Regions from separate parts of the Mucilaginibacter sp. P4_E8 genome, predicted to be linked through region 2. Evidence: riboswitches for the same ligand, from Rfam matches in the RefSeq annotation. Region 2 holds a riboswitch; the other holds the start of a gene.
What was found. Region 2 has a riboswitch for cobalamin ahead of metE (5-methyltetrahydropteroyltriglutamate--homocysteine S-methyltransferase). Riboswitches for the same ligand answer to the same signal wherever they lie in the genome.
Positions count from the first base shown of each region.

Region 1: it holds a riboswitch for cobalamin, as region 2 does, so the genes downstream of both, AC1DRQ_RS05010 (TonB-dependent receptor) here and metE (5-methyltetrahydropteroyltriglutamate--homocysteine S-methyltransferase) in region 2, are expected to answer to the same signal.

Region 1 is NZ_JBFUJG010000007.1:71,628-86,817, forward strand. It holds gene AC1DRQ_RS04990 (AAA domain-containing protein) at 1-250, opposite strand, end outside; gene AC1DRQ_RS04995 (ThuA domain-containing protein) at 619-4,059, shown strand; gene AC1DRQ_RS05000 (sugar phosphate isomerase/epimerase family protein) at 4,402-5,262, shown strand; gene AC1DRQ_RS05005 (sugar phosphate isomerase/epimerase family protein) at 5,272-6,216, shown strand; cobalamin riboswitch at 6,565-6,765, shown strand; gene AC1DRQ_RS05010 (TonB-dependent receptor) at 6,910-8,943, shown strand; gene AC1DRQ_RS05015 (YncE family protein) at 8,948-10,090, shown strand; gene AC1DRQ_RS05020 (cell surface protein) at 10,121-11,059, shown strand; gene AC1DRQ_RS05025 (DUF5074 domain-containing protein) at 11,101-12,243, shown strand; gene AC1DRQ_RS05030 (response regulator) at 12,535-14,520, shown strand; gene AC1DRQ_RS05035 (2OG-Fe(II) oxygenase) at 14,639-15,190, shown strand, end outside.
Region 2 is NZ_JBFUJG010000006.1:79,211-94,400, forward strand. It holds gene AC1DRQ_RS04385 (YitT family protein) at 1-412, shown strand, start outside; gene AC1DRQ_RS04390 (porin family protein) at 528-1,169, shown strand; gene AC1DRQ_RS04395 (acyl-CoA thioesterase) at 1,345-1,728, opposite strand; gene AC1DRQ_RS04400 (beta-ketoacyl-ACP synthase III) at 1,917-2,921, opposite strand; gene metE (5-methyltetrahydropteroyltriglutamate--homocysteine S-methyltransferase) at 2,979-5,285, opposite strand; cobalamin riboswitch at 5,449-5,650, opposite strand; gene AC1DRQ_RS04410 (putative quinol monooxygenase) at 6,097-6,489, opposite strand; gene AC1DRQ_RS04415 (helix-turn-helix domain-containing protein) at 6,661-7,548, shown strand; gene AC1DRQ_RS04420 (NAD(P)-dependent alcohol dehydrogenase) at 7,630-8,670, shown strand; gene AC1DRQ_RS04425 (M20/M25/M40 family metallo-hydrolase) at 8,747-10,297, opposite strand; gene AC1DRQ_RS04430 (isochorismatase family protein) at 10,604-11,170, opposite strand; gene AC1DRQ_RS04435 (MFS transporter) at 11,191-12,447, opposite strand; gene AC1DRQ_RS04440 (MarR family winged helix-turn-helix transcriptional regulator) at 12,476-12,913, opposite strand; gene AC1DRQ_RS04445 (gliding motility protein GldB-related protein) at 13,113-14,015, shown strand; gene AC1DRQ_RS04450 (group III truncated hemoglobin) at 14,494-14,886, shown strand; gene AC1DRQ_RS04455 (glycoside hydrolase family 25 protein) at 14,991-15,190, shown strand, end outside.

The DNA of each region.
Region 1 (15,190 bases), on a different contig from region 2:
TGGAGAATAAGGCCGCAGGTACGCCAAACCTGAACTGGTGCGACATATCCTTATGCGTGGTACGTTCTACTTCAAGGTTAATATAATCACCCCGGCCAGGCTCTGTACCTCTGATGGCAATAGGGTACCAGGCCAGGCCCTGCGTTCTCCTGTCTGCTGCAGCTGTATTTTCAGTTAATTTTAAGTAAGCGTTGCGATCCTCATCTTTTTCTTTATTAAGCAGATCAAGGAGTCTTTTAAAATAATCCATTAACTGCAAAGGTAATACGAATTTGCTTTTTGAGACTATAAGACTTTTGGACTATGGGATTTTGAGATAATAAGATGGGTGAAGTTTGATCAAAGAATTCCCCATTTAAATCCTTTAGTCTGATGTTCTCATCGTCCAAAAGTCCCCAACTCAGGTAACAATTTACTTACAATATTTAAAGAATTACAGATAAGTGTATTTAATACACAATAAATGCTAATATTGTAATAGCCAATTATTAAGCCGGTAGTATTTTATCATAGTGTTGTATTTTTTTACCGTTGTGTAAAAAGCCACGATAAAACAGCAGTTTTATGATGATGGATATATCGGTTGATGAATGAAAAATATCAACTAAATCTCACACCATGTCATTAAAATTAAAACTTACCTGTGTTTTATTGATCGGACTTAGCTTTTTACTGTATTCGTTTAAAAAGCCCGCTCCTGCAACCCGTATTTTAGTATTTTCAAAAACCCTGGGCTGGCACCATTCCTGTATCCCGTTTGGTATAGCGGCCATTCAAAAGCTGGGTAAAGAGAACGGCTTTGAGGTTGATACCACCACCAATGCCGATGATTTTAATGACGATAATTTAAAAAAATATCAGGCCGTGGTATTTAACTGTACTACAGGCAATGTGCTTAATGCCATACAGCAAGCCTCCTTTGAACGCTACATACAGGCAGGCGGTGGCTATGCAGGCGTACACTCGGCTGCCGATACGGAGTACGACTGGCCCTGGTATGGTAAATTGGTTGGGGCGTACTTTTCAAGCCATCCCAATAATTCAAACATCCGCAAGGCCACCGTTGATGTTACCGACAGAACAAACCCTATAACCGCGAACCTGCCTGCCCGGTGGGAGCGTACCGACGAATGGTATAACTATAAATCTATTTACAGCGGCATACATGTGTTAGCCAGTCTGGACGAGAATACCTATAACGGCGGCACCAACGGCGCCGACCATCCTATTACCTGGTACCATGAGTTTGATGGTGGCCGCTCATTTTATACCGGTTGCGGCCATACCGACGAAAGTTATAGTGACCCCCTGTTTTTAGGGCAGTTGCTGGGTGGTATTAAATATGCCATGGGTAATGGCAAGCCGCTTGATTACAGTAAGTCATACTCCAAAGTAGCGCCAGATCAAAGCCGCTTTGTAAAAACCGTATTGGTTAACAATATCGCATCGCCTATGGAGCTGGCTGTTGCTAAGGATGGTCGTGTGTTTTTTACCCAGCTGATGGGCAATTTTTCTGTGTATAATACCAAAACCAAACAGTTTAAGGTTATCCGTAAATTCCCCATTACCTATGAGGGCGGTACCGGGGTTATAGGCTTAACCCTCGACCCTAAATTTGAAACTAACCAGTTTGTTTACATTTATTATATGCCTGCCGGACAAACGGAAGAGCCGCTTAACTTTCAACTGTCACGCTTTAAGCTGAGTCCGCAAAACGTGCTTGACCTGGCATCCGAAAAAATATTACTCAAAGTTCCGGTTCAAAAAGTAAGCGGGGCGCACCATGGCGGTTCACTGGCCTGGGATAAAGAGGGCAACCTTTACCTGTCAACCGGCGATAGTTCAAGTCCGTTCCCATCTGATGGGTATGCACCATTGGATGAGCGCCCCGGACAGGAGCATTACAGTCTTGATGCGCAGCGCAGTGCCGGTAATACCAACGATTTTAAAGGCAAGATCTTAAGGATCCATCCCGAAGCCGACGGTACATATACCATCCCCGAAGGGAACCTCTTCCCTAAAGGAACTGCTAAAACAAAGCCCGAAATTTATGTAATGGGTTGCCGTAACCCTTATCGTATAGCGGTTAATCCTAAAACATCGGTATTGTACTGGGGCGAGATTGGCCCTGATGCCGGTAAAGATTCACCGCGCGGGCCACGCGGCTATGACGAATTTAACCAGGCCAAAAAAGCAGGCAACTTTGGCTGGCCCTATTTTGTAGGCAACAACTTCGCCTATTCGCATTGGGATTTTGTAACCGCTACCCCCGGTCCTAATTTTGATCCTAAAGCTCCCGTAAATAATTCGCCCAACAACACCGGCTTAAATGTATTGCCACCAGCCACACCGGCCATGATCTGGTACCCTTACGCCTCGTCTGACGAGTTTCCGGAACTGGGTATGGGCGGCAGGTGCGCCATCGGTGGTGATTTTTACGAGTATGATGCCAATGTTAAAAATCCTAATAAGTTTCCGGAGTACTATGACGGCGCGTTGTTTGTGGCCGATTGGATGCGTAATTGGGTGATTGACCTGAGGTTTGACGAAAAAGAGAATTACGTGCGCAACGAAGCTTTTATGCCTTCGGCAGGCGATTTCAGGCGGCCTATTGATATGGAGTTTGGATCAGATGGCGTATTTTATATGCTGGAGTACGGCTCGGTTTATGGTGCCCAAAACGAGGATGCACGCCTGGTGAAAATAGAATACAATACCGGTAACCGTGCGCCCATTGCCAAAGCAGGCATAACAGATACCGCTATGCAATCCCTGTATCAGCATACCAAATATTTAACTGCCGAACTTAAAACCATGCCGGTTAAAAAGGAGATAGCAGGGCAGGTACCGCTTACCGTAAGTGTTAACGGACAGGGTAGTAAAGATCTGGATGACGACGATAAAATAACCTACCAGTGGCTGTTTGACGGTAAAACGGTTGGAGCAACTACATCGTCGGCAAAATATACCTACACCAAACCGGGCACCTACAGAGCTATACTTAAAGTAACTGATAAGGCCGGATTGGTTGGCAAGGATACTATTATGGTAAAAGTGGGTAATACCGCGCCAATAGTTAAGATAGCCAGTGCCGATAATGAATCGTTTATATGGAAGGGTAAGCCATTTAAGTACAATGTAGTGGTTAAGGATAAGGAGGATAAAGTGATTGATCCTAAACGTGTAAAGCTTTTCTATATCTATAACCCGCAGCCATCTGCCGATAATAAAACCGTTAAGAACCTGGCAGCCTTATCTGCCACGGAGGTAAACTATCCGGGTAAAGCGCTGATGGCCGCCAGCGATTGCAAATCGTGCCATTTGATCAATAAAACCGCGGTAGGTCCAAGTTTTACGGCTATTGCAAACCGGTACAAAATTCAAAAGGGATCGACAGATAAATTATCAAAAAAGATCATCGCGGGCGGTGCCGGGAGCTGGGGAACGGAGCATGTAATGAGCGCCCACCCACAACTATCAAATGCAGATACCAAGGAAATTGTAAGGTATATTTTTTCACTTACTGATAAAAAGAACAAGGCTATACGTTTACCGCAGCATGGCGTCCTTAACCTTAAATTTAATGATGCCGAGCCACGTGGCGAGTACACCCTACTGGCATCATATACGGATAATGGGGGCAAAGTGGTTGGTCCGCTAACGGGTACCGATGTGGTTACTTTGCGCAATGCCAATGTAAAGGCGGTTTATGCCGATGAGTTAAAAGGTTTTAATCGTTTTAAGGATGATCTTTCGGCAGGGAACCATAAATCGTATGTCATGTTCAGAGATGTTGATCTGTCGGGTATTACAAAGTTTGCTTACCAGTACGCGTCAAAAGATGCTGCAGGCGAAATTGAGGTACGTATTGACTCACAGGCTGGTCCGGTGATCAGCTCGACGGCATACAGCGGAACCGGCGACTGGAAGAAACTGGCCTGGCTAACCGGTGAAGTACAGAAACCGGTAACCGGTAAGCACGATATTTACTTTTTTGCTATTAAACGCACCAAACCAAGCGATGGCATTATTAGTTTAAAAGATATTCAGTTTCAGTAATTAATAGTTGGGCAGGGGAATTGCGATTCCCCTTTGGAGAGCGTAATAGCCCATGAAAAGACAGCATCTATGCTAATTCAAGAGGTGTAGCCCCTAACGGGGCAAAAAACCTTTTGGTTTTATTTCTACAAATATGTAGTCCCTACGGGACATAGAGCAATAATTTAAGCTGCAAATGTGGCTGTATTTCATGTCCCGTAGGGACTACATATTTGTAGAAAATAATTGTAAAAATTTGGTGTGCCCCGTAGTGGGCTACCCTTCTGTCATATGATGGGCTATTGCTCTCTTGAGAGGGGAACTCATAGTTAATATAATTAAGTAACCTATAATCCTGTTTTTATGAAAAGATATTCGATTTTTTTTAGTGTTTGCATGGCTGTGGCCTTGGGACACACACAGGGGTTTGCCCAAAGCGGCAAGCCGCTTTTTACCAATGCTATAGGTGTGCAGGCGTACACTTTCCGCAGCAGTATGCCTAAAGCCACAGCAGCGGTTCTGGATACTATTAAATCCTTTGGCATAACCGAATTGGAAGGAGAGGGGCCCAAGGATATGCCCAAAGAGGAATTTAAAAAACTTTGCGACGAAAGGGGTATCAAAATACCATCAATAGGTGCAGGTTATGATGATATTGTTAAAGATCCTCAATCAGTTATTAAGCTGGCTAAAACATTGGGTGCATCATACGTCATGGTAGCCTGGATACCCCATAAAAAGGAATTTACTTTGGAAGATGCCAAAAAGGCCGCGGCTGATTTTAACCGTGTTGGCAAAATATTAAAGGAAAGCGGACTTACCTTTTGCTACCATAATCATGGGTATGAATTTGGTAAGTATGAGGATGGTACCCTGTTTGATTATATCGCCAAAAACACCGATCCTAAATATGTATCGTTCGAGATTGATATCCTGTGGTCGTTCCACGGCGGACAGGATCCGGCACAGCTGATCAATAAATACCCGTCGCGTATGAAATTGATGCACCTGAAAGACATCAGGAAAGGCGTTGCTAACGACCTTACCGGCGGCACTGATACCAAAAATGATGTAGCATTAGGTACCGGGCAGATCAATATCCCCGAGGTATTAAAGGCGGCAAAAAAAGCGGGCATTAAACATTATTTTATTGAGGATGAAAGTCCGTCATACAGTACCCAGATACCGCTAACCATTGCTTATATCAAGAGTTTAACTTATTAAAAACGTTTCATGGCTGATAATTCATTAAACAGAAGGCAGGTGTTAAAAACTTTAGGTTTGGCGGCAGGGGCCGCTGCTTTGGGTGGTCCCGCGGGAGCGGCAATTAAGGTTGATAAAAACGATCATGGTTTTGTGTACTCCTTAAACATGAGCACCATACGGGGCCATAACCTTGGCTTTATAAAGGAGCTTGAAGTAGCTGCCAAAGCCGGTTATACCGCTGTGGAGATATGGATAGATACCCTGCAAACCTATCTTAAAAATGGTGGCTCAATAACCGAGGCTAAAAAGATCATTGATGGTTTGGGCATCAGGGTGGAGAACGCCATTGGCTTTGCACAGTGGATTGTTGACGATGATGCCATACGTAAACAAGGGCTTACCCAGCTACAGGCCGAAATGGAAATGCTGGCCAAAATTGGCTGCCATAGAATAGCCGCTCCGCCGGCAGGAGCTACAAAATCGGAGGTTATTAACCTGGATACGGTTACGGAGCGCTATAACACCATCCTTAAAATGGGCCGCGAAACCGGTGTGATACCTCAACTGGAAATGTGGGGAGGATCGGCAAATTTAAAACACATAAGCCAGGTATTGTATGTAGTAACCCAATGCGGGCACCCCGACGCGCGGATGTTGCTGGATGTATTTCATGTATATAAAGGGCAATCGGCGGTGGAGAGTCTGCAGTTTGTGGGCAAACAGGCATTAGAGATATTTCATGTTAATGATTATCCCGCAGGTATCAGTCCTGAACAAATATCTGAGCCCGACAGGGTGTATGTTGGCGATGGGGTAGCCCCTGTAAAACGTATTTTACAATTGGTTAAAAATCCCGACAGGCCGCTTATTATATCGTGCGAAGTATTTAATAAAAGTTATTACGCGCAGGATGCCCTGCTGGTGGCAAAAACCGCGCTTAGCAAAATGAAGGCTATAGCGGCGAAGGTTTAGTACCCTAACCCCCAGAGAATAATAGCCCATCAATAACAGTTGGGTTATTTGGTAGATYAGATTCCCTCCTTGGGGAGGGGCGCGGTGGTTTGTGTAATGGCAGGGAGGGGTTTATTCGTGATGTAGGTCGCATAAACCCCTCCCTACACCCTCCCGTCGGGAGGGAATCGCACAGGCCAACACTTTAAAATTTAATCCTGTTTTATCATGGGCTATTACTCTGAAGGGGAATGAACCCAAACGCTCCTAACTGTGGAGAAATTCTTGTACTGTTCGAGGCCTTTACTTTACTTTTCTTCCTCCCCACATTTGGGGATATATAAATAAATTTACCCATATTTTTTATTCTATATTTGCGTCGCTTTTGGTTCCCTGAGCATTTATTTGTTTAGGGATTAAAAGGGAATTCGGTGTAATTCCGGAACTGTCCCGCAGCTGTAAGCTCCGTTAACCGCTATCCATTCTTTAGCCACTGTTCGCCTTGGGCGGATGGGAAGGCCGGATAAGCAGGGAGTAAGTCAGAAGACCTGCCATTGCATTATAAGTATTCATAGCTTTCGGGGATTGAAGCTGGAATGAGGATACCTCACGTGTGTTGTATTTCCATTTGTTATACCCTGTTTGCTGTTTGTTTAATTTTTTTACGAACAGAAAATATTGCAACGCCTGTACAAATATTTGTGCCTTCTATTGGTGTCGGCTTGCCTTGTAGCAATACAAGGCTCACTTTGCGGCAATTTAATGGCGCAAAATGCCGATACCATCCGCTCATCATCAAAAGATACTTTAAGAAACCATCATCTTAAAGAGGTTTCTGTGCGTGCAGGCAGGATCTCATCGCGCAATACATCGGCCACGCCGCTACAGGTATTAAAAGGCGCCGAGTTAGAAAAACTAAACAGCTTTTCTGTAGCCGATGCTATCCGCTTTTTTTCGGGGGTACAATTAAAAGATTACGGTGGTATTGGTGGCCTTAAAACCATTAACGTGCGTAGTCTGGGCAGTAACCACGTAGCCGTTTTTTATGATGGGGTTGAGTTTGGGAACTCGCAGAACGGGCAGGTTGATCTTGGCAAGTTCTCGCTTGACAATATTGAAGAGATAGCTTTATATAATGCACAAAAAGGCACCATATTTCAATCGGCAAAAGGTTTTTCGGCGGGAAGTGCCATTTACCTTACTTCCAGGCAACCCCGGTTTGAGCCCGGCAGCAGCTCAACCGGGAAAGTCAGTTTTAAAACAGGTTCATCCGGACTGTTAAATCCTTCGTTCTTTTGGCAATATAAGCTGAGCGATAATGTTTACAGCACCTTTAGTACAGAGCTTGTGCATGCCAACGGGCGCTATAAGTTCAGGTACACTAATGGGGTTTATGATACAACCGCGGTAAGGCAAAACGGAGATATCGACGCGCAACGCGTAGAGGCCGGTTTAAATGGCAAGCTCAAAGACAGCAGCAAATGGGCGGTTAAGGGATATTTATACAACTCAGAACGCGGATTGCCCGCTGCCATAGTATCCAACAAATTTGATTCGCATGAGCGGCTGTGGGACAGGGATGTGTTTGTTCAGTCGTCATACAATAAAAAATTCAGTGATCGGTATAGCTTAATGCTAAGTGGCAAGTATGCCAATACCTACAGCCATTACGTAAACCCTGATATTACTACTACCACGGGTTTGCTCAATGATCGATATTATGAGAACGAGCTCTACTTTTCTGTTGCCAACAAATTGCGGATCAACAAATTCTGGGATGTTGCCTTAGCTGCCGATTACCAGTGGAATACGCTGCACATCACAGAAAATGACTCGGCCAAATATGGTTTTGCACCTCCGGTACGCAATACCCTGCTAACCGCGCTGGCTTCTGAGCTGCATTTTAAACGCCTTAATGTGCAGGTAAATTTACTGGGCACCTTTGTTAACGATAAGGTTTCGATAGAAAGTAATTCTGACAAAAAGAAGGAATATACACCCGCGCTGCTGCTTTCCTGGCAACCAACTGAAAACCCCGACTTCAGGATACGCGGGTTTTATAAAAGTATTTTCAGGCTGCCAACCTTTAATGATCTGTACTACACTTTTGTAGGCTACGCCGCAGTAAAGCCCGAATTTAATAAACAGTATGATGTAGGGTTTACCTATAATAAAACCCTGCACCAGCAAACGCTGGTATATTTTGCGCTGCAGGCTGATGCTTATTACAACCAGGTGAGGGACAAGATCGTAGCTGTTCCGGGTGCTGACCTGGGCAGATGGTCGATTATTAATTTAGGCAAGGTTCATATTAAAGGAATAGACATTAACGCGCAGGCAACCTGGCAAATATTACATGATGTATTTGTTAATACGGGCATCGCCTACACTTACCAAAAGGCTGTAGATGTAACCGATAAAAACGATTTTAACTATAATCAACAGATCCCATATACCCCGGTTAACAGCGGCTCTGTGTTGATAGCGGCCGAATGGCGCAAGCTGACATTTACCTACAGTTATATATATACTGGCGAAAGGTATAATCAAAAAGCTAATGAACTGGCAAACTACATGCCGCCCTGGTACACTCATGATGCAGGGCTTACCTATACAACCAGGTACAACAAGCATAGGCTAAAACTTACCGCCGAGGTAAATAACCTGCTTAACCAGTACTATGATGTAGTATACAATTTCCCGTTGCCGGGGCGCAATTACCGGTTCACTATAAGTTCAACTTTTTAAACCTATGAAAAACATAAATTATATTATCAAATGCTTGTTGTTGGGATGCCTGATCCTGATTTACAGCTCATGCCGCAAGGCATCCCAACCAATACCTGAAGAGGTTAAAACACTGCTGCCTGCTGATCCTGCAAGTGTGGTAAAAGGTTTTTACCTGCTTAACGAGGGTAATATGAACATGAATAAAGCTTCGCTTGATTACCTGGATTATACTACGGGCGAGTACCGCCGGAATATCTATAACCAAACCAACCCCGAGGTAACCAAAGGTTTGGGCGATGTGGGCAATGATATTGGCATATATGGCTCAAAAGTTTACGTGGTGGTTAATGTATCAAACAAAGTAGAGATCCTGAATGCGCGTACAGGTAAGCGTATATCAGTTATCACCATAGCTAATTGCCGTTACGTTACTTTCCATAATGGTAAAGCTTATGTGAGCGCCTATCTGGGTAAAGTGGGCGACCCCAATGCCCCAAATGGCGCGGTTGATGAAATTGATACCGCGAGTTTACAGATCACCCGTAAAGTTACCGTTGGCCGGCAGCCCGAAGAAATGGCTATAGTGGGCGAAAAGTTGTACGTAGCCAACTCGGGCGGATACAGTCCCCCGAATTATGAACGTACCGTTTCGGTGGTTGATCTGGCCACATTTACCGAACTGAAACGCATAGACGTAGCCATTAACCTTGACCGTGTAAAAGCCGACAAGTATGGCGATATCTATGTAACCTCAAGGGGCGATTATTATAAGATCCCATCCAAACTGTTTGTGATCGATACAAAAACCGACCAGGTTAAAAAGGAATTTGATTTTGGTGTGAGCAACCTGTGGATAGATGATGACATAGCCTACATGTATAGTTATGAATTTAGCTATATAACCGGTGGAAATGTAACAACCTACTCCATGCTTAACGTGAAGGACGAAACCGTTATTAACCGCAAATTTATTACCGACGGAACCGAAACACAGATCAAAGTACCCTATGGTATCGCCGTAAATCCTATTACAAAAGAGGTATTGGTTACCGATGCCAAAGATTATGTAACCCCCGGAACGCTATACTGCTTTGATGTTAACGGGAAGAAAAAATGGTCGGTAACAGCGGGCGATATCCCCGCGCATTTTGCATTTGCTTATTAAACACTTTATATAAAAATAGAAACTAATAAAATGATAAAAACAAACCTAAACTACAGCAAAACGCTATCAATGGCGGTTTTGCTTAGCCTCGCCATGCTGGCATCATGTAAAAAAGATCAGGATGCGGCTGATCCTGTAAAACCAGAAAAACCGGTAACTCCCGTTACCCCAACAGCACCTATACGGCCGTTAACAGCAAGCAGTAACCCTTATGTAACCCAGTTTTTTGAGTACACACCAGCCCCCGGCCAGTTTATTAACACCGGTTTTGGAACCGCCGAAGTAGCAAAAACCATTTTAAAAGGGAAAGATAACCTGTTAACACTTGGAGCCTGGGGTGGCTATGTGGTGTATGGTTTTGATCATACGGTTTTAAATGGCTACAACAAGCCCGATATTATCGTGTTTGGTAATGCCTTCAATCTTTTTGCCGAGCCTGGGATAATATGGGTTATGGATGATAAAAACGGTAATGGCAAACCCGATGATACCTGGTACGAGCTAAGAGGCAGTAAGTATAATCAGGAGGGTTACGTGCGTAACTACACAGTAACTTATACCCGTCCTAAAAATGATACCAGCGATGTGCCCTGGAGAGATAATCACGGTAACAGAGGTTATATAAAAAGAAACATATACAACACGCAGCCATATTTCCCCAAATGGGTTACCGGGAGTACTTACACACTTAAGGGCTCATTATTACCATCCACAAATATTGATGACAGTAATCCCGACTACATCATTAGCCGCTCTTTTGATTTTGGTTATGCCGATAACACCTCAGGCGGCGATAAGGTTGATATCTCTAACGCTATTGACAAAAACGGTGTAAGCGTAAAGTTAAAGGGGGTTGATTTTATCAAAATACAAACCGGTGTACTGTATGACATGGGCTGGCTGGGCGAACAATCGACCGAGGTTACAGGTGTGGCCGATTTGAGCATTGTGAAATTAGACGATCAATAAACCATAAATAATCTGAACAATAATCTTAAAACTTAAAAAAAATGAACACGAAAAAATCTACCATTATGAAATTGTTGCCTTATGCTTTTCCGGTACTGCTTATGGGCATGGTGAGCTCCTGTAAAAAGGATGCTGTCAATCCTATGCCGGATGTAAGTTCGGCAACGGGAAAAACACTTAAAGTACAGGCCGTAGGTAAATATGACAACGGCTTTTTCCTGATAAATGAAGGCTGGTACGGACACGGAACCGGCACCGTAAGCTTTTATGACTTTGGAACAGGCGTTATTTCTGATAGCCTTTTTACTAAAGAAAATCCCGGTAAAAACCTTAACCCCACAAGCAGTACCCTGGAGTACGGCACCATTTTTAACGACAGATTATACCTGGTGAGTAAAGTTGGTGGCCCTTTTGTAGTAGCCGATTCACATACTTTAAAAGAAATTGCCCGCATTGCCGCCAAAAGCACTAATGATTTTAGGGCGTTTGTAGGTATTGATGCCACAAAAGGCTTGCTGAGCACCGGTTCAGGTATTTATCCAATTAATTTAAGTACGCTGGCCTTGGGTACAAAACTAAGCGGTGTTACCGGCCAGGTTGGCGATATGATAAAGGCCGGCAATTATGTATTTGTGCTGTCGCAATCAAACGGGGTTGTAGTGCTTAACGCGTCGACCAACGCGGTTGTTAAAACCATCACCGGTATGCTGTGTGCATTTACCCATACGCCCGATGGCGCAGTATGGGCCGCCGGTGGTACTCAGCTTATTCGCATTGATCCGGCTACTTTAGCAGTACAAACGATAACTGTTCCTTTCTCTATCTACGGTTCATGGGCTGCGTGGCACCCAGGCTCCATAACAGCTTCAACTACCGAAAACGCAGTTTTTATTGCCCGCAACGCAACGTTCTCTGGCGGTACACAGGTTTATAAGTATACTGCAACAAACAGTGCATCGTTCACAACACCGTTTGTAACTGTACCTGCAGGCAGGGAGTTATACGGTTCAGGAGTGGGTTATGATGGCATTCATAATCAATTGATCATTAATACGGTTCACTCGGGCTTCACTACAAACTTTAGCTTTAACGACCTTGTTTTTTATAACGCGGCAACCGGAGCGCAAATAAATGACATTGCCTTTACCGGTTACTATTTTCCGGCTGTAGCAGTATTTCATTAATTTAGTTTTAGTATAATTGCAATAGTACATAGTTATTAAAAAAGGCTGCCTGCGGGCGGCCTTTTTTTGTGTATTTTCTATTATTATAAACTGAACAATAAAAACAAATGAATGCTGTTGTGAATAAATTGAACTTTATATCAATTTATGAACGGAAATACCACTGCGGTTTGAATTATTTTTAAAGGTTGAAAAACTTACATATTGAGCCGCAAAATGCAGTCGTTTTTTTTAGTAAAATGGTTTAAGGACATTCCAATTGCAAGAAAGTTATACTTTACCATTGGTATAATGGCTTTTTTGATCATAGTAGAATTATTCACCCTTAGTTTTGCCATAAAAACACTTTCTGCAGTACGTTCCTATGTTGGGGGCGAGGGACTTTGGTCAAAAGCGCAAAGGGACGCCTTGTCGCATTTGCGTATCTATGCTTACTCGCATGATGAAAAAGACTACCAGGAATTTCGGGAATTTTTAAAGGTGCCTTTAGGTGATGGCGCGGCAAGAACCGCCCTTGAAAAAATGCCGCCCAATTATGAAATGGCCCGCAAAGGTTTTTTGGCCGGCCGTAACCATCCTGATGATATTGATGGCATGATCAAACTAATGCTTCGGTTTAGCGAGATAAAATATTTAAAACAAACCATATTTTATTGGAAAAAAGCCGAGGGGATAATGCTGAAGCTGATCCCCGTTAGCAAGCAACTGCACAGTAAGGTAATTTTAGGAAAAATAACACCGGTAGAGACCAGCCACTTTCTGCAATATATGGAAAGTATTGATGCCCAGATCACACCGATGGAGGATGGTTTTTCCTATAGTTTGGGTGAAGGGTCACGCTGGTTTGAAAATCTTGTACTTGACATATTGATCATGCTTGCCATTACCGTTGAGTCCATCGGAATACTTATTGCCATTTCTATAAGTCAGGGTATTCAAAGGGGGTTAAAAGAGATCATCATCGGGGCCGAAATGGTATCGAAAGAATTATTTAATACCCGCGTAAAGGTGTACTCGCGCGATGAGATAGGGGTTTTGGCAATGGCCTTTAACCAAATGACCAATAAATTGGAGCACACCATCTCTGCTTTAAAAGATGCGCAGGTAAAAGAGAGAAGACAAAATGATAGGGCGGAGGCATCCGAAAAAATTAAACAGGTTTTTATTGCCAATATGAGCCATGAAATTTTAACGCCCATGAACGCCATTGTTGGGTTTGCCGGGCTGCTTGAAGAATCAGAAATGAATAATGAGCAGAGTGAATATATCAGGGCTATTATAAAATCGGGCGAGTTTTTGAAAGGTTTGCTAAATAACATCCTTGATCTTTCAAAAATAGAAGCCGGCAACGTACAGCTGGAAAGAAAGCCCATCAACATTCACGATATTGTTTACAATGCCATATCCATGTTAAAGCCGGAGGTGAACAAAAAAACGTTACAAATAAGCCATCGTATTGATACTAATGTTCCGAAAATGGTTTTTGGGGACGAGGTGCGTTTGAGCCACATTTTATTAAACCTGATCTCAAACGCTGTAAAATATACGCCGGTAGGTTCTGTTTTTGTGGAGGCATATATTATTGACGACACGCTGGATATTATATGGATAGGGTTTAGTATTCAGGATACAGGTATTGGTGTCCCTGTTGAAAAACATGGTAAAATATTTGAAAGCCTTGATCAGTTAAGGCAAAATCATGAACTGGGCGGCATAGGGTTGGGGCTCAGCATGGCTAAAAACCTGGTCGACCTGCATGGCGGGGATATATTTATAAAATCAAGCACTCCCGAAGGATCAGACTTTAGGTTCTTATTGCCTTTCTATAAACACGGGCCTATATTGGAGGGTCAATACCAGCTTACCGATATTGATAGTAGTTTCCACCTAAAAGAAGAAAGAAAAAGCGCCAGTATTTTGGTTGCTGAGGATAACCACCTGAACCAGCTGCTCATTATTAAAGTTTTAGAAAAACGCGGCTACCAGGTGCATGTAGCCGATAATGGCAAAATAGCGCTTGAAATGCTGAGCAAAAATAATTATGATATTATACTGATGGATCTGGATATGCCGGAGTTAAACGGATATGAAGCCACAGCAGCCATCAGGAATAGTGGCGATGAAAAGAGTAACATTCCCATTATTGCTATAACGGCTCATGCCACCAGAGAGGTAATGGAAAAATGTATTGATTATGGCATGAATGATTTTATAGCCAAACCTTTTGACTCGCAGGACCTGAACCAAAAAATAATGTCGTTTTTAATTAATGCGTAAGTCATATTCCCCATTTCGGCAATCTTAAAGGTGCTTTCAAATATCTTCTCGCAGATCAACCATAAATTAAAGGTATCTTCACCAAATACTACTCACCGTGCTGCTAAACTATAGCTAATTGCAAAAGATATTTAATGAACTCATCGATAGCTTTATTGATAATAATGTAGGCATAGCCAACCACTTTTTAAGCTCGGCTCTCGCTGCCGATCTGAAGGGAAACCTGCTTGCCTTGTATAACCAAAAACTGCTCCTGGCTGCGGGAACAGGCAATGATACATTGGTGGTACACAATAAATTAGTAAGGGGCGACAGCATTTACTGGCTCGACCGCAAGCACAACGATCCGCATGAAAATGATTTCTTTAATTTGATGGATAGCTTTGTAAGTCATTTAAACAGTACCTGTTATACCGGCATTACCGGTTATGAATTTCATTATACCATGTATGATACGGGCAGTTTCTACAAAAAGCACCTTGATCAGTTCAGGAACAATGGCGACCGTAAGTATTCCATGATCATTTACTTAAACCCCGGCTGGTTAGCTGCCGATGGTGGCGAATTATGTATCCATCATAGTAATGGGCTGCAAAATATATCGCCCGAAAACAGAAAAAGTGTTTTTTTTAAAAGCAGCGAAATGGAACATGAAGTATTATGTACCAAC
Region 2 (15,190 bases):
TATTTTATTGCTCAATGTAGTGATATTTACCCTTGCAGCCTTCTTTCTGGGTGTTGAACCGGCCATGTACTCCATACTTACCTATATGGCTGCCGCCAAAATGATCGATTTTATTTTGAATGGTATTGAGCAATACTCAGGCATTACGGTTATTTCTACCCATAGTGAAGCTATACGAAAAGCCATTACCGAAACCCTGGGCCGCGGTGTTACCATTTACCAGGGTAAAAGTGGCTATGGTAAAGATGGACATATCAATGACCCACGCGATATTGTTTTTACCGTAGCCACCCGCCTCGAGATCCCCTCGCTCAAACAAACCATTCTGGATATTGACCCTAAAGCATTCATTGTGCAGCAAAGCATTGATGATACTACGGGTGGTTTACTAAAACGCAAGGGACTTCATTAATGCAGAAAACTTTTGTTTAACAAGTAAGTATTTTCATTTGCTTTTCATTTATGACTTTTAGCTTTAGGCCCTACGCTAATAAAGTATTTTCTTTGCGGCTTGAACCAAATCATATATGAAAAAAATCCTTATCACAATTATTATTCTTGGCGTTTATACCGTAACATTTGCACAGCAAAAAAAGGGCGATGTTGAACTGGGCTTTAATACAGGATTTAATGTTTCTACAGTAACCAATAATAGTTATACCAACTCCTCAAACATACCCGGAGTTCAATCATACAGAACTGGTTTTAATTTCGGAGCCTCTGCCGACTTTTACTTTTCGAACAGATGGAGCCTGAAAACCAAATTGATTTTTGACCAAAAGGGCTGGGGTAATGGTTTTTTTAGCGATGCAAACAACAAAACTTTTTCTACCAGCTATAACCTGAACTATATTACGCTGCCCGTTATGGCCAACTGGCATTTTGGTAAAAAACGTAATTGGTATTTAAATTTTGGTCCTTATGCCGGTTATTTGGCCGGTGCAAAGGCAACCGATGTTAGTGTTGACGTAAAGGACTACTTTCAAAATATAGATGTTGGATTAACACTTGGAATTGGCACCAAAATAAAGTTAGCTGATAACCTTAAACTATTGCTTGAGTATGATAACCAGGGAGGCATAACAGACATATTTAAAATGAATGACTATTCTGCTGTGCGTAATTCCCGTGCAAGCCTGAATGTTGGGCTTGCCTTTATGTTAAAATAGGCTAAAGGCTAAAGGCTAAAGGCTAAAGGCTAAAGGCTAAAGGCTAAAGGCTAAAGGCTAAAGGCTAAAGGCTAAAGGCTAAAGGAAGAAAAGCGGGGCATGCCCCGCTTTTCTTCCTTTAGTATCACAAACTACTAACTGGCTTTATGCTTTCAGCCTTTAGCTTTAAGCTCTTCTACAATACGCTTACTTTCTGCTTATGCTCATCAATAGCTACAAAGGTGAATGTGCCGGTGATGGCCTTTTCGCGTTCAAAGGAATACATTTCTTCAATATAGATCTCTACCTGTACTTTTAGGCTGGTATTACCAATATGAGATATTTTGCCTATCAGTTCAATGATGGTACCGGCAGGAATAGGCCGTGTAAAATCTATCCTGTCTGACGATACGGTTACCATCCTTTTACGGGTGAAACGGGTAGCGGTAATAAAAGCAACTTCGTCCATCAGGTGCATAGCGGTACCGCCAAAAAGGGTATCGTAATGATTGGTTGTATTAGGGAACACGGCTTTAAATATCCGTGTTTCGGATGTTTTTATTCTTTCTTCTGTTGTCATTTTTGATATTTTGTTGTTTTTCCAGGAAAAACTAAATACACGCGTCATTGCGAGGTACGAAGCAATCTCTAAGCTATACAGAGCAAACAGAAAAGCATAAAACCTGCATGATTGACCTGCCTGTGTAGAGATTGCTTCGTACCTCGCAATGACGCGTTGATTAACAAGTGGTAATTGGTATTAAAGACTTAAGCAGTTCTCAGCTTTCCCCATTTTAAATAGGTGGCACCCCATGAAAAACCAGCTCCAAAGGCGGTTAGTATGATGTTGTCGTTATATTTAAAATCGTCTTTAAAATCCCAAAGACATAATGGTATGGTTGCAGCAGTAGTATTTCCGTATCTGTCAATGTTCACCTTTACCCGCTCGGCAGGTAAGCCTAAATGATCGCCAACGGCATGTATTATCCGATAATTGGCCTGGTGTGGTATCAGCCAGTCAATATCCAAAATGTCAAGATCGTTACGCTTTAATATAGTTGTACAGGTATCGGTCATACCATTAATGGCAGCCTTAAAAACTATACGGCCATCCTGTTGTATAAAATGCTTGCGATCGGCAACGCTTTCGGGTGTAGCCGGGCATTTAGAACCACCGGCAGGTACATACAGGTGCTCCCTGCCCTTGCCATCGGTTTTAAAAACGCTGTCAATTAAACCTACATCATCAGTTGTTGGTTCAATTAATACTGCTCCGGCACCATCTCCAAAAAGGATACAGGTGTTCCTGTCCTTGTAATTTATAATGGCGCTGTTCTGATCGGCCCCAACAACAATAACTTTTTTATAACGACCGCCTTCAACCAAACTGGCGCCCATAGTAAAAGCATAAAGAAAACCACTGCAAGCAGCATTAACATCAGTTGCCCAGGCATTGGTTAAATCAGCCTTATCGCAAACAATACTGGCTGTTGATAACAGCAGGTGATCAGGAGTTGATGTAGCAATGATGACACAGTCAATTTCGTCGGGAGAAACTTTAGTATTATTAAGTAAATCTTTTATGGCCCAGGTGGCCATATCAGAGGTAGCGAGCGATTTATCGGTTAAAATTCTTCTTTCTCTTATCCCGGTTCTTGAAACTATCCATTCACTATTAGTCTCAACCATTTTTTCTAAATCGCTGTTACTCAAAATGTTATCTGGAACATAACCACCTACACCCGTTATAACCGCGCTACTCTTTAATCTCATAAATACTAAAATTCAACAAAAAACAGGCAATTATACGGAAATTGCCTGTTTTACCTGTCAGGAAACTGTTGTTTCTACAACTAACTTACGAAGTTGTTTTGCAGCCTCCACCATATTTACCAACGCGGTTTGCGTTTCGGGCCATCTGCGGGTCTTTAAACCACAGTCGGGGTTAACCCATAAATTACCGGCCGGCAGTAATGCCGATGCTTTCTCGAGCATGCTCACCATCTCATCAACCGTAGGTACGCGGGGCGAATGGATATCATAAACACCCGGACCAATTTCATTTGGATATTTAAAATCGGCAAAGGCGGCAAGCAGTTCCATTTGCGAGCGTGAGGTTTCTATCGTGATCACATCGGCATCCATATCGGCAATGTTACCTATAATGTCATTAAACTCGCTGTAGCACATGTGGGTATGGATCTGCGTTTCGTCCCTCACCCCGCTGGCCGAGATCCGAAACGCCCGTACAGCCCAATGCAGGTAAGCCGCCCAATCCTTTTTGCGCAATGGCAAACCCTCTCTTATAGCCGGTTCATCAATCTGGATCACTTTAATACCTGCCTGCTCCAGGGCAACCACTTCATCGCGGATGGCCAGGGCTATCTGGTAGGTAGTTTCGGAACGGGGCTGATCATCGCGCACAAACGACCATTGCAGTATGGTTACCGGTCCGGTAAGCATACCCTTCATCAGTCTGTTGGTATTGGCCTGCGCAAAGCTGCTCCAACGCACGGTCATATCCGCCGGGCGACTTACATCGCCATAAATTACCGGTGGTTTAACACAGCGGCTGCCATAGCTTTGCACCCACCCGTTTTTGGTGAATAAAAAGCCATCCAAACGTTCGCCAAAGTATTCAACCATGTCGTTACGTTCAAATTCGCCATGAACCAAAACATCAAGACCTATTTCTTCCTGCCAGCGGATGGCATCAATGGTGGCTTTTTCTATCTGTTCGTCATACTGGGCGGTGGTTAGCTCGCCTTTTTTTAGTCGTGCCCTAAGCGAGCGGATATCATCTGTTTGCGGGAATGAGCCTATGGTAGTTGTAGGGTACAGGGGTAATTTAAAGCGCTGCTGTTGTATTTTTTGACGTGTGCCGAATGTACTATCACGCTGGGCATCGGCATCGGTGATGGCGGCAGTACGTTGTTTTATTTCCTGCTTGTGGATCAGTTTTGACAGGTTACGGCTTGATATGGCCTGCAAATTGGCTTGCAACAAGCCATTATCGCCATTAATAATTTCAGCAAGTTCATTAACCTCGTTCAGTTTTTGTTTGGCAAAGGCCATCCAGTTTTTTATTTCGGGGTTGATGGCTGTTTCCAGATCAAGATCAAACGGGGTATGCAGCAGGGAGCAACTTGGCGCTATCATCACCCTGTCTTCACCAATAACTGCTATTGCTTTTTTGATGTGTGATAACGACCTGATATAATCGTTTTTCCAGATGTTGCGGCCATCAATTACTCCTAACGAGAGGCTAAGCTTTTCGGGCAGCAGGGTAAGCACCTCATCCAATTGCTTCGGTGCACGTACCAGGTCGATATGCAGTGCGCTTACCGGCAGGTTTACAGCCAGTTGGGTATTACCCTGCAGGCTTTCAAAATAGGTGGTGAGCAGTACTTTTATACCAGGACAGTTTTTGCTGATCTCGTTATAAGCATATACAAAAGCCTCTTTTTCTTTTTGGGTAAGATCAAGCGCCAGGAAAGGCTCATCTAGCTGTACCCAAACCGCGCCATAGCTTTTCAGCCTTTTTAATACTTCAATGTAAACAGGTACCAACTTTTTGATCATGTCTATCTTATCAAACCCGGCCTGCTTTTCCTTACCCAGCAACAGGTACGATACGGGGCCTATGAGTACTGGTTTAGGTGTTGTGCCGGTATGTTGTTTGGCCAGGGTAAATTCGTCAAATACCTTTTCACTGAATAGCCTAAACTGCTGATTTTGTACAAACTCCGGCACAATGTAATGGTAATTGGTATCAAACCATTTGGTCATTTCCATGGCGGTTATATCCAGGCCATCCTTTTGATAGCCGCGGGCCATGGCAAAATAAAGGTCGATCTCGGTATTGGCCCTGTTTTGTGTTAACACCGGGGTATACCGCTCGGGGATTACGCCCAACATGAGCGATGTATCCAGCACCTGGTCATAAAAACTAAAATCGTTACAGGGGATCAGATCGATACCGGCTTCGGCCTGGGTTTGCCAGTGGCCAATACGGAGCTGACGGGCAACGGCAAATAGTTCGTCGCGGCTGGATAGGCCGGCCCAGTACAATTCACTGGCCTTTTTGAGTTCACGGAGGGCACCTACACGAGGATACCCGAGATTGTTTTTGAGCATACGCATAAAACTTTTTTGGTTAAACATTAAATTGAATTAATGCTCCTTACGGTTTTCGGTATGCTTTCGGGAAATGGTAATAAAAGGCAAAAGCTTAACGCACAAGCATGTGAAAGCCTGCGGTTATTCTTTTTCTTCGACTACTGCTTCAAAACGCGAAAGCATTGTCTTTATACATTGGGGCAAGTATCCTGGCTTGTAACATTGTTGCCGTCCTTCTCATCTGCCTTAAAGCAGACAATGGACCTGGTAAAGGCAACAATTTTTTGTGTTACTTACAGTTGCGCGACAGCCCGTGATTTACACACGGTTCCTTTTTAATCCCTGCCTAAATATAGCAGGAAACCTCATGCAGAAAAAAAGTAAAGAACTTTATTGAGGGCAAATATAGGGAATAGATTGATACGGATGTGCAGATTTCAGATATGCAAATGTGCAGATTGGAGATGTGCACATTTGCATTTTCTTTTAACTCTTTCTAAAATACCTGTTTTTCACGAAAGATTTGATCAGGATACCGGCCACACAACAGGCAACCAATAGATAAACAATTAGGATGTGTTTCTGCATTTTGGTTTATAATTTTCCTAAATGTAACGGATGTGATACAAACAATGCAAGTGATTTGAAAAATAATCTTCTAACCGATTTGGATAAAAAGTCAGAGAAGTGTAATTTTTGAGCGCTATTTGAAGGTAAATGAAGTCTTCTCAAGTCAGACAAGTGTAAATTTAAATCATATTTTACCGTAGCTGCAGTGACTCCCACAGGTCCCCACGAGAGACCCTGAGGGGACGAAAAATGCAACTTTTCACATTCCCGGCTTTTTTGCCGAACCAATTAAATTTACATCTACAACCTCTAAAAAGCTAACCATGTGCTGAACGGTTTCTTTGTACTTTTTAAAATGCGGGGCTTGTATATGAGCTTTGTATGCTGTTGAATCGGCGTACACTTCAAAGATTGTAATGTGAGAAGGTTGTTTTTTGTCGGCAACTGCATAATAACTAAGCACTCCCGGTTCAACACGAATAGCAGTAGTCATTTGCTCCTTTAAAGCAATATTATACTTATCCAGTTGTGCCGGGTCGACTTGAATTTTAGCTATTCTATACATATGGATATTTTCCTGACCCATACCTTTTGTATTTATAATAAATGCCAGTAACACACTGCCTATGACWTAAAGTATCTTCTTTTTCATTGAGTTGTTGTTTACCCTAAGATACGAAAGCCCATTAAATAAAAAGGCCTTATTTCTACCCCTCTGGATCTCCTGAAGATATACCTGAGGTTCTTAGAAAGTGTAAATTTTGAATATACCGGTCCTCCAACCAACCACCTCGCTTTTTCTTTGAAATGTTTAACTTTGAACATGCAAGCGTTAAACACACCCCAAAACGGTTCTTATAATTTTGAAAGCAATAAAGGCGACTCTACACAGTTCAGGGTTGCTACTATATACGAGGGTTACTGCAACCTCGCCTCTTACAACCGCCGCGACTTTTACAAGATCACCTTAAAACTCAGTGGCAATAGCCAGTTACTTTATGCAAACAGGGGTATCGAGATCAATAAACCTGCCCTCGTATTTACTAATCCTTTAGTCCCTTACTCCTGGGAGGGTGATCATGAAGGAGCTGCAGGTTATTTTTGTGTGTTCACGAATGAATTTCTGCAAAGCGGGAATCGCATGGAAAGCTTGGAGGAATCATCCTTATTTAAAGCCGGCGGCGACCCTGTTTATTTCCTGAATGACACGCAAGCTGATTATATCCACAGCATTTTTTGCCGGATGCAGCAGGAGCTTGACAGCGAATACATATATAAATATGAGCTTATCCGTAACCACCTGAACCTGATTATTCATGAGGCTATTAAGATGCAGCCCGCCGTGGCTTATTTCACACCTCAAAACGCGGCCTCACGTATAGCTAAACTATTTCTGACCCTGTTGGAGAAACAATTTCCTGTTGAATCGCCACAGTATTCGCTGGCGCTGAAAAAGGCCGGGGATTACGCCGACAAGCTGGCGGTACACGTAAACCATTTAAACGCTGCCGTGCGTGAAATTACCGGCAGATCAACCACCACCCATATTAATGACAGGGTACTTGCTGAAGCAAAATCATTATTAAGCCATACAGATTGGAGCGTTGCGGAAATAGCCGCCAGCCTGGGTTTTGATTATGCTTCTTATTTTAATAACTTTTTTAAAAAGCATACAGGCTTTACTCCTATGGCTTTAAGAAAAGCTCTTTGAAAAGTATAATTATTACTTTGAAATGTTTAGCTACCAAACAGGATAATCATTATAAATTTGTTAACATAAAACATAAAACCTATGATACAAGCCAAAGGATATGCAGCTCAAACCGCTGAAACAGATTTAGCCCCCTGGGATTTTGAACGCAGGGAAGTTGGACCACGCGATGTTCAACTGGAAATATTATTCTGTGGTGTTTGCCACTCAGATCTTCACCAAATAAAAAACGATTGGTTCCCGGGGATCTTCCCAATGGTACCAGGCCACGAAATTGTAGGTAAAGTAATTAAAGTAGGCGATCATGTAAAGAAATTTAAAGCAGATGATCTTGCAGGCGTAGGTTGCCTGGTTGACTCCTGCAGAACCTGTGATAACTGCAAAGATGGATTAGAGCAATACTGTTTAAATGGTAATGTACAAACTTACAATGGCAAGGGTAAAGATGGTGTGCCAACTTACGGCGGCTATTCAAACACTATTGTGGTTCATGAGGATTTTGTACTGCACATTTCTGATAAGCTACCGCTTGCTGCTACTGCGCCGTTACTTTGCGCGGGCATTACCACTTACTCGCCGCTGCGTTACTGGAAAGTAGGCAAAGGACACAAATTGGCCGTATTAGGCCTTGGCGGATTAGGCCACATGGGCGTAAAATTTGGCGTTGCTTTTGGTGCCGATGTTACTGTTTTAAGTACATCACCATCTAAAGAAGAGGCTGCCAAAGCTTTAGGTGCACACCACTTTGTGGTAACATCAGACCCTGCCCAGTTAGAAGCTGTTAAAGGTTCGTTTGATTTTATTCTGGATACGGTTTCTGCCGAGCACGACATGAATCTTTACCTGTCGTTATTAAAAACAAATGGTACACACATTTGCGTTGGCGTACCATCAGAGCCTTATGCCATTCATCCATTTTCGCTTTTGGCTGGTCGTAAAAGCGTTTCAGGATCAGGAATTGGCGGCCTGCCCGAAACTCAGGAAATGCTTGATTATTGCGCAGAACACAATATCGTTTCAGACATCGAAATGATTGACATGAAAGATATTACCGCGGCTTATGATCGTATGCTTAAAGGCGACGTTCGTTACCGTTTTGTTATTGATATGGCTACGCTGTAATCTTAAAAAATCACTTTATAAAAAAGAGCGCCTGCTTGTAAGCAGGCGCTCTTTTTTGTTTCGTCTATTTAAAGTATTACTTATCCAACCCGCCACTGCGTGTTGCCTTAACCTGAACGGGCCATTTTATCCCTTCGGTTTTGGTGTTCACCGTTTTTGCAGGGTCTTCACTGGCCATGTACGCCATGATAGCCGCCAGCATGGCGTTATTCCGCAAGTCGTCAAAAATAACTTTATCATACGTGTCGCGGTTGGTATGCCAGGTGTATGCACCGTATGACCAGTTAAGCGAGCTTAAGGAAAATCCGGGGGCGCCAACTGCCACAAACGAGGCAAAGTCAGACCCACCACCACCGGGCTGACCAGGGAAATTGGTCTTTATCCGGTTTTTAATGGTATCGGGTACTGCTGCCAGCCACCTGCCCAGGTAATCCTTTGCTTCAGCAAAGCCTTGACCCGACAGGTTAACTACCCGTCCGGTACCGTTATCCTGGTTAAACAGGGCCTGTAAATTTTTAACTATTTCGGGGTGATCCTCCACAAATGCGCGCGAACCATTCAAACCCTCTTCTTCACTCCCCCAATGCCCTACCAGTATGGTGCGTTTAGGATGCGGATAGAATTTTTTTAACAGGCGCATAGCCTCCATCATGGTAAGGGTAGCGGTACCGTTATCGGTAGCGCCGGTGCCACCATCCCAGGAGTCGAAATGTGCGGAAAGCATTACATATTCATCCGGTTTCTCCGTGCCTTTTATTTCGGCAATGGTATTAAAGGTTGGCACTACACCCAATTCTTTTGATTCGGTGTGCATACTGATCTTCGGTTTCCCTCCTGATTCACTTAGGCGGTAAAGCATCCCATAATCTTCCAAGGCAATATCAACCGTAGGCACTATTTTGGTATTGGCGCCAAATATTTTATCAACCCCAAAACCAGCCGACCAGTTATTGGTCAGGATCCCTGCTGCACCGGCTTTTTCAAGCGCAACAGGAAGCGTTTTGGTGGTATAACCGGTTTTGCTGATACGCTTGCGCCAGGCGTCGGTCATGGCGGTACGTTCAGTCTTCATTTTGTCAAATGATTCTTTGGTAGCAAATTCCTGCCAGTTATAATCGGGCCGGCCGGTTGGCTGGCACATGGATATCATCACGAATTTGCCCTTAACATTTGGCAGCCACTGCTGAAAAGCAACCGAGTCGGCAAGGTCTGGCAGTATGATCACTTCGGCGGTAACCGTTTTTTTGCCCATACCCGGGCTCCAGGCCAGTTGCGTACCTTCCAGTGATTTTATACGCGGCGAAACCATATCAATGTGCGATATGCCCCGCTCCCAGCCACGCCATTCGCCCCATTTTTCGTTATGGGCGGGTATGTCCCAGCTTTTGTATTTGGCTACAGCCCAATCATTGGCCTGTTTCATTTGCGGTGTGCCTACTAAACGCGGCCCAACGCCATCAAAAAGTTCATGCGCCAGTTTTTCCAGTTGCGAATTGGCGGTTTCCTCTTTCATGATAGCGTCAATAACAGGGTTACTGGACTGCGCGGCGGCAATGCTGCTGCAAAGTACCATGCCCAAAGCAAGTGGCTTTACTTTATGCCAGATATTATGGTAAATATTTTTCATAAACCTAATTTATAAAAAACAAGCAAACTCCCTAACACTTATGATTTGGGTAACAGGTTTAATACATTCTTTAAAAAAATGCCCTGCGGTATGACTTACTGTGTGAACACATCTTTTTGAAAAATGTCATTTCGATAGAGCAAAGAAAGGGAATAAGGGTGGCGCGAAAGAGAAATCTTATACATCATGCATAGTTCGTATGAAAAGTTGTAGAAGATTTCTCTCTATCGTTCGAAATGACATAGTTTTTTTTACTTAGCCATAAAGAACGTTTTTTACATCCTGAGTATGTAAGAGGAATACTTACTACTCCCCCAACTTCGCAATGATCTCATCTGTAGTACCCACCTCGCCCAAACGCGGAAAAATGTATTTGAAGCTATGGGCATGCGCTTCAGGAAACAGATCGGTCATGGCATCGCTGGCAAAGGCAATATGGTAACCATACTCATTGGCCGACCGGGCCGTGCCTTCCACACCAATACTGGTAGAAACACCGGCCAGTATAATACCGGTAATACCCTGATGTTGCAATTCGGTATGCAGCGTGGTATTGTAAAAAGCGTTCCAGGTTTCTTTCGTGATTAGGATATCCCCTTCTGCTGTTTTTATTTCAGGAATAATATCCAATGCGTTATCCGGCAAAGGGCCATTGACTGATCTGTTGGCGTCTTTGCGCGTTTTTGATGCGGCAGAACCTACCGGGTTAACATTAACGATCACCACGGGTAATTTAGCTTCACGAAATGCGGCTAATAATTTGGCCGAGTTTTTAATTACAGGAGTAATCAATTGCTCCGCAGCCATTTTTACAACCATATTTTGCAGATCAATTAATACAAGGGCGGTGTTTTTATCTAACGAAGTTATCATGTTTCTTGTTTAATTTATTCTTAAGCGAGTGTGTTGATGGGTTGCTGTTCTAATGTTTGCACGGTGGCTTTTTTTAATTTGCTTTTCTGCAGGAAACGGATGTGCAGCAGGCCTATTGACAGTGCTACCATCCCTTCGGCCATCACCGTATTTGCTGTACCTATCCATTGCGAAACGGAACCTACCAGCAAACCACCAAGCGGTTGCATCCCGAAGAAGGCCATAGCGTAAAAGCTGATCACCCTCCCGCGCATGGCGGGTGCAACAGTAGTTTGGATCAGGGTATTACTGATGGTGATCTGCGCCATCATCCCGAAGCCGGTTATAGCTGCAAATAACAGGGCCAAAGGATAGTTATGCATGTGCGAAAAAATGACCAGCCCGCCCCCGAATATCAGGGTACTGATGGCCAGGATCTTTTTCAGGTTGTGGCCAGGCTTTAATGAGGCCAGGAAAATGGCACCCGAAAACGCGCCCAATCCTATCACACTATCAATAACCCCAAAGGTTGATGCCGTGCCTTTAAAAATATCCTTGGCATACACGGGTATCAGCGTACTGAAGGGTAAAACCATGAGACTGATCATAGCCAGCATAGCCAGTACAAATTTGATAGATGGGGTATTTTTGATATAGTCGAACCCTTCCTTTAGTTCAAAGAAGATATTTTTATCATGTTTTGCAGATGCTAATTTTGGCAGCCTCATCATCAGTAACGAACCTATTACCGCTATAAAACTTAGGGCATTCATGCCAAAACATACCGTATCGCCAAATTTTTCCAGTATCAACCCTGCTATACCCGGACCTATCAATCGCGATAAGTTTACCATGGATGAATTAAGCGCGAGGGCATTAGGCAGATCGGCTTTGTTCACCATTTCGTACACCAGTGATTGCCGGGCAGGCACATCAAACGCGTTGATGACACCCAGAACCACACTAAGCGCTATAATTTCCCAAACCACATAATGCCCCCAGAACACCAGCGCGGTAAGCAATAAGGCCTGTATCATAGAGGCGGCCTGTGTGGCCAGCAGCAAACGGAAGCGGTTATACCTGTCAGATACTACCCCGCCCAAAAATGACAATAAGAACGATGGGAACAAGCTGGCAAAAAGTGTAACCCCAAGCATAAACTGCGAGTGTGTTAGCGAGTAAACCACCCAGCTTACAGCGGTTTTCTGCATCCAGGTACCCACTAATGATATGGATTGCCCGGTAAAATAAAGCCGGTAATTGCGGCTTTTAAAAGCATTAAATGTATTTATATTCATTACTCATCTTCCCCTCCTTTTTTGGGGATCAATCAAAATCAACTAATTTGGTTAAAGGCCCTATGACCTTTTTAAGCAGTGCCTTTTCCTCTGCTGTGCAGGTGGCTTCCAGTGCCTTGTTAAGCCATTCATCGCGCTCATTACGTACCTGGTACAACATGGTGCGCCCCAGATCAGACAGGGTGATGATGGCCTTACGCTTATCGGTTTCAGATATGCGCCTTTTAATAAGCCCCATCTCCTGTAGCTTACTCAGTATCTGCGACATGCTCTGCGTAGTGATCTTTTCCATAGCAGCCAGTTCATTAGGCAACAATTCGCCATGCTGATCTAAAAGGGCAATGGTTGACCGCTCGGTAAGCGACAATTGCGCGGCCGTAGACGACTGCTTGCGTAGTTTTTTAATTAGGCGCGTTACTACGGTACGTAGTTCAGATGCCAGCAGGGTATCTTTTTGCTCTGTCATAATTAATTAAGCAAACTTGTAAGTTTACCTTACAAATATAGGCATAGTATTATCCGTTGAAAGTCATAAAGAAAAAGATGCGGGGATATGGATTATATGGTGCGCCCCTATATATCTTTAGGTTAAACAAATAATTTGACCGGGGAAATGCAACCTTTTTTATTTTCAGTGCGTCTTCCTCACAGCTAACTTTTTTAACATGCATCAACGCCACAAAACCCTCATCCTGATTACCTTACTGCTTGCTTTTTATGTACATGGTTTTGCACAAAGCGGTTTTTCTAATTCGCCAGACAGCGCCCGGTTTGTAACCAGCGACATCGATAAATTTTGGAAAGCTTACGATGATTTTAAAAAAGATACCACCGTAAACACCTTTGGCCCGGAGTATATTGCTGTTGGAAGCGAGGGAGTGGCCGGTTTTACGCCCAACCGCATACAAAGCGCAGAGCACCTGTACCAGGTGGTAAAAAAGCGACAAGGTGATTACGCGAAAGTACGGGCCAGCACCCTGCGGATAAAAGAAAAGGAAAAGCAATCCCGGAGCACGTTTTACGCCTTAAAATATCTGTACCCGGCAGCTAAGTTTCCGCCTGTTTATTTTGTTATTGGCGCCTATAACTCCGGCGGAACATCTGGTAAACAAGGCCTATTTATTGGCGCCGAAATGCAAACCAACATTGATGGCATACCGGGTATTGTAGCCCATGAGCTGATACATTTTCAGCAAACCTGGCCCAGCGACGACCCAACCCTGCTGCAACAAAGCATACTGGAGGGCAGCGCCGATTTTATAGGCGAAATGATATCCGGAGCTCACGGTAACGAGGCCCCCAACAACTATGGCAACATGCACGCTGACAAGCTTTGCCAGGAGTTTGTTTCAAAAATGAACGGCACCGATTATAACGACTGGCTTTACGGGACCTCTAAAAAAGACGACCGCCCCAATGACCTGGGTTATTGGATAGGTTATCAGATCATCGCTCACTATTACGCCAAAGCGACTGATAAAAAACAGGCTATACATGATATCCTGAACATTAAGGATTATACGGATTTTTTGAAAAAAAGTGGCTACCTGGATAAATATCTGAAATAGCCGGTTCGCACGGAAATCACTTTTAAAAGGCCAACCACAGAAAAGTTTTTGGCTAAAGCCTTTTTAGGCACTTGAATTTAACCGTTGGCTAAAGCCAAACGGCAATGAATAAAAACACATCCCGAAATAGTATCAAAATTCATTGCCGTCCCATTTATGGGGCGGTAATTACAAAATTGAAAAGTGGCTTTAGCCCAATAAACTTTAAAAGCGATTGACACAGTCTCTGCCGCCACCAGTTCTAAAGAATCAAAAGAAAGCTTAGGGCCAGTGCGATTCCTTCCCTTGGGAAGGGGGAGGAAGGGGTTTGGTGTCCATGCAAGTTTGTATCGCCTGTAGAAACCCCTCCCTACCACCGCACTATCCACCTCACCCCTCCCAAGGGAGGGAATATATGCCGGGATTACCTTGGCCATCAAAAATTACTCCGACATTAAATAACTATCAACCCAAAACCTCACCTTTGTGATAAGTGAACATGGAACCCAAACACGACATAGCAACGCTTGATGATATCAAACTGCTGGTAGATACTTTTTATACCCGGGTAGCTGACGATGCCCTGCTGGCTCCTGTTTTTATGGAACGCCTGGGCGGGCGCTGGACAACCCACCTTGAAAAAATGTATACCTTTTGGCAAACCGTTTTACTGGAAGAGTATACTTATAACGGCGCTCCTTTTCCACCCCATGCCAAACTCCCGGTTGATGCCGCGCACTTTGACACCTGGCTCAGCCTGTTCAATGCCACCATTGACAGCCTGTTTACCGGTGAAAAAGCTGATGAAGCCAAATGGCGCGCAGGTAAAATGGCTCAGCTATTTCAACTGAAGATAGCGCACTTTAAAAATAATCCGCACAATATATTGTAAGCTCATGCCGGGGCATAAAGGCAAATTTGTAAGTTTGCACTGTGCCACCCCCAGTTAAAAAAACTCCTGTTAAAGCCCAAGCGCCCGCAAAAACAAAAGCGCCCGTGAAAAGAAAACCTACTCCTAAAAAGAAAAAAGACCAGGCTGCATCCGTTTATTGGAAAATAGCCATTGCGGGCCTGCTCCTCATATTACTTTCACCTTTTTACTATGGTTACGTTTTACGGAGCTTTAGCGCTACCTGGCGCTGGATAATGGATATTGGCCAGGATCAAAACTACCGTACCTATAAAAGCTTTAACGT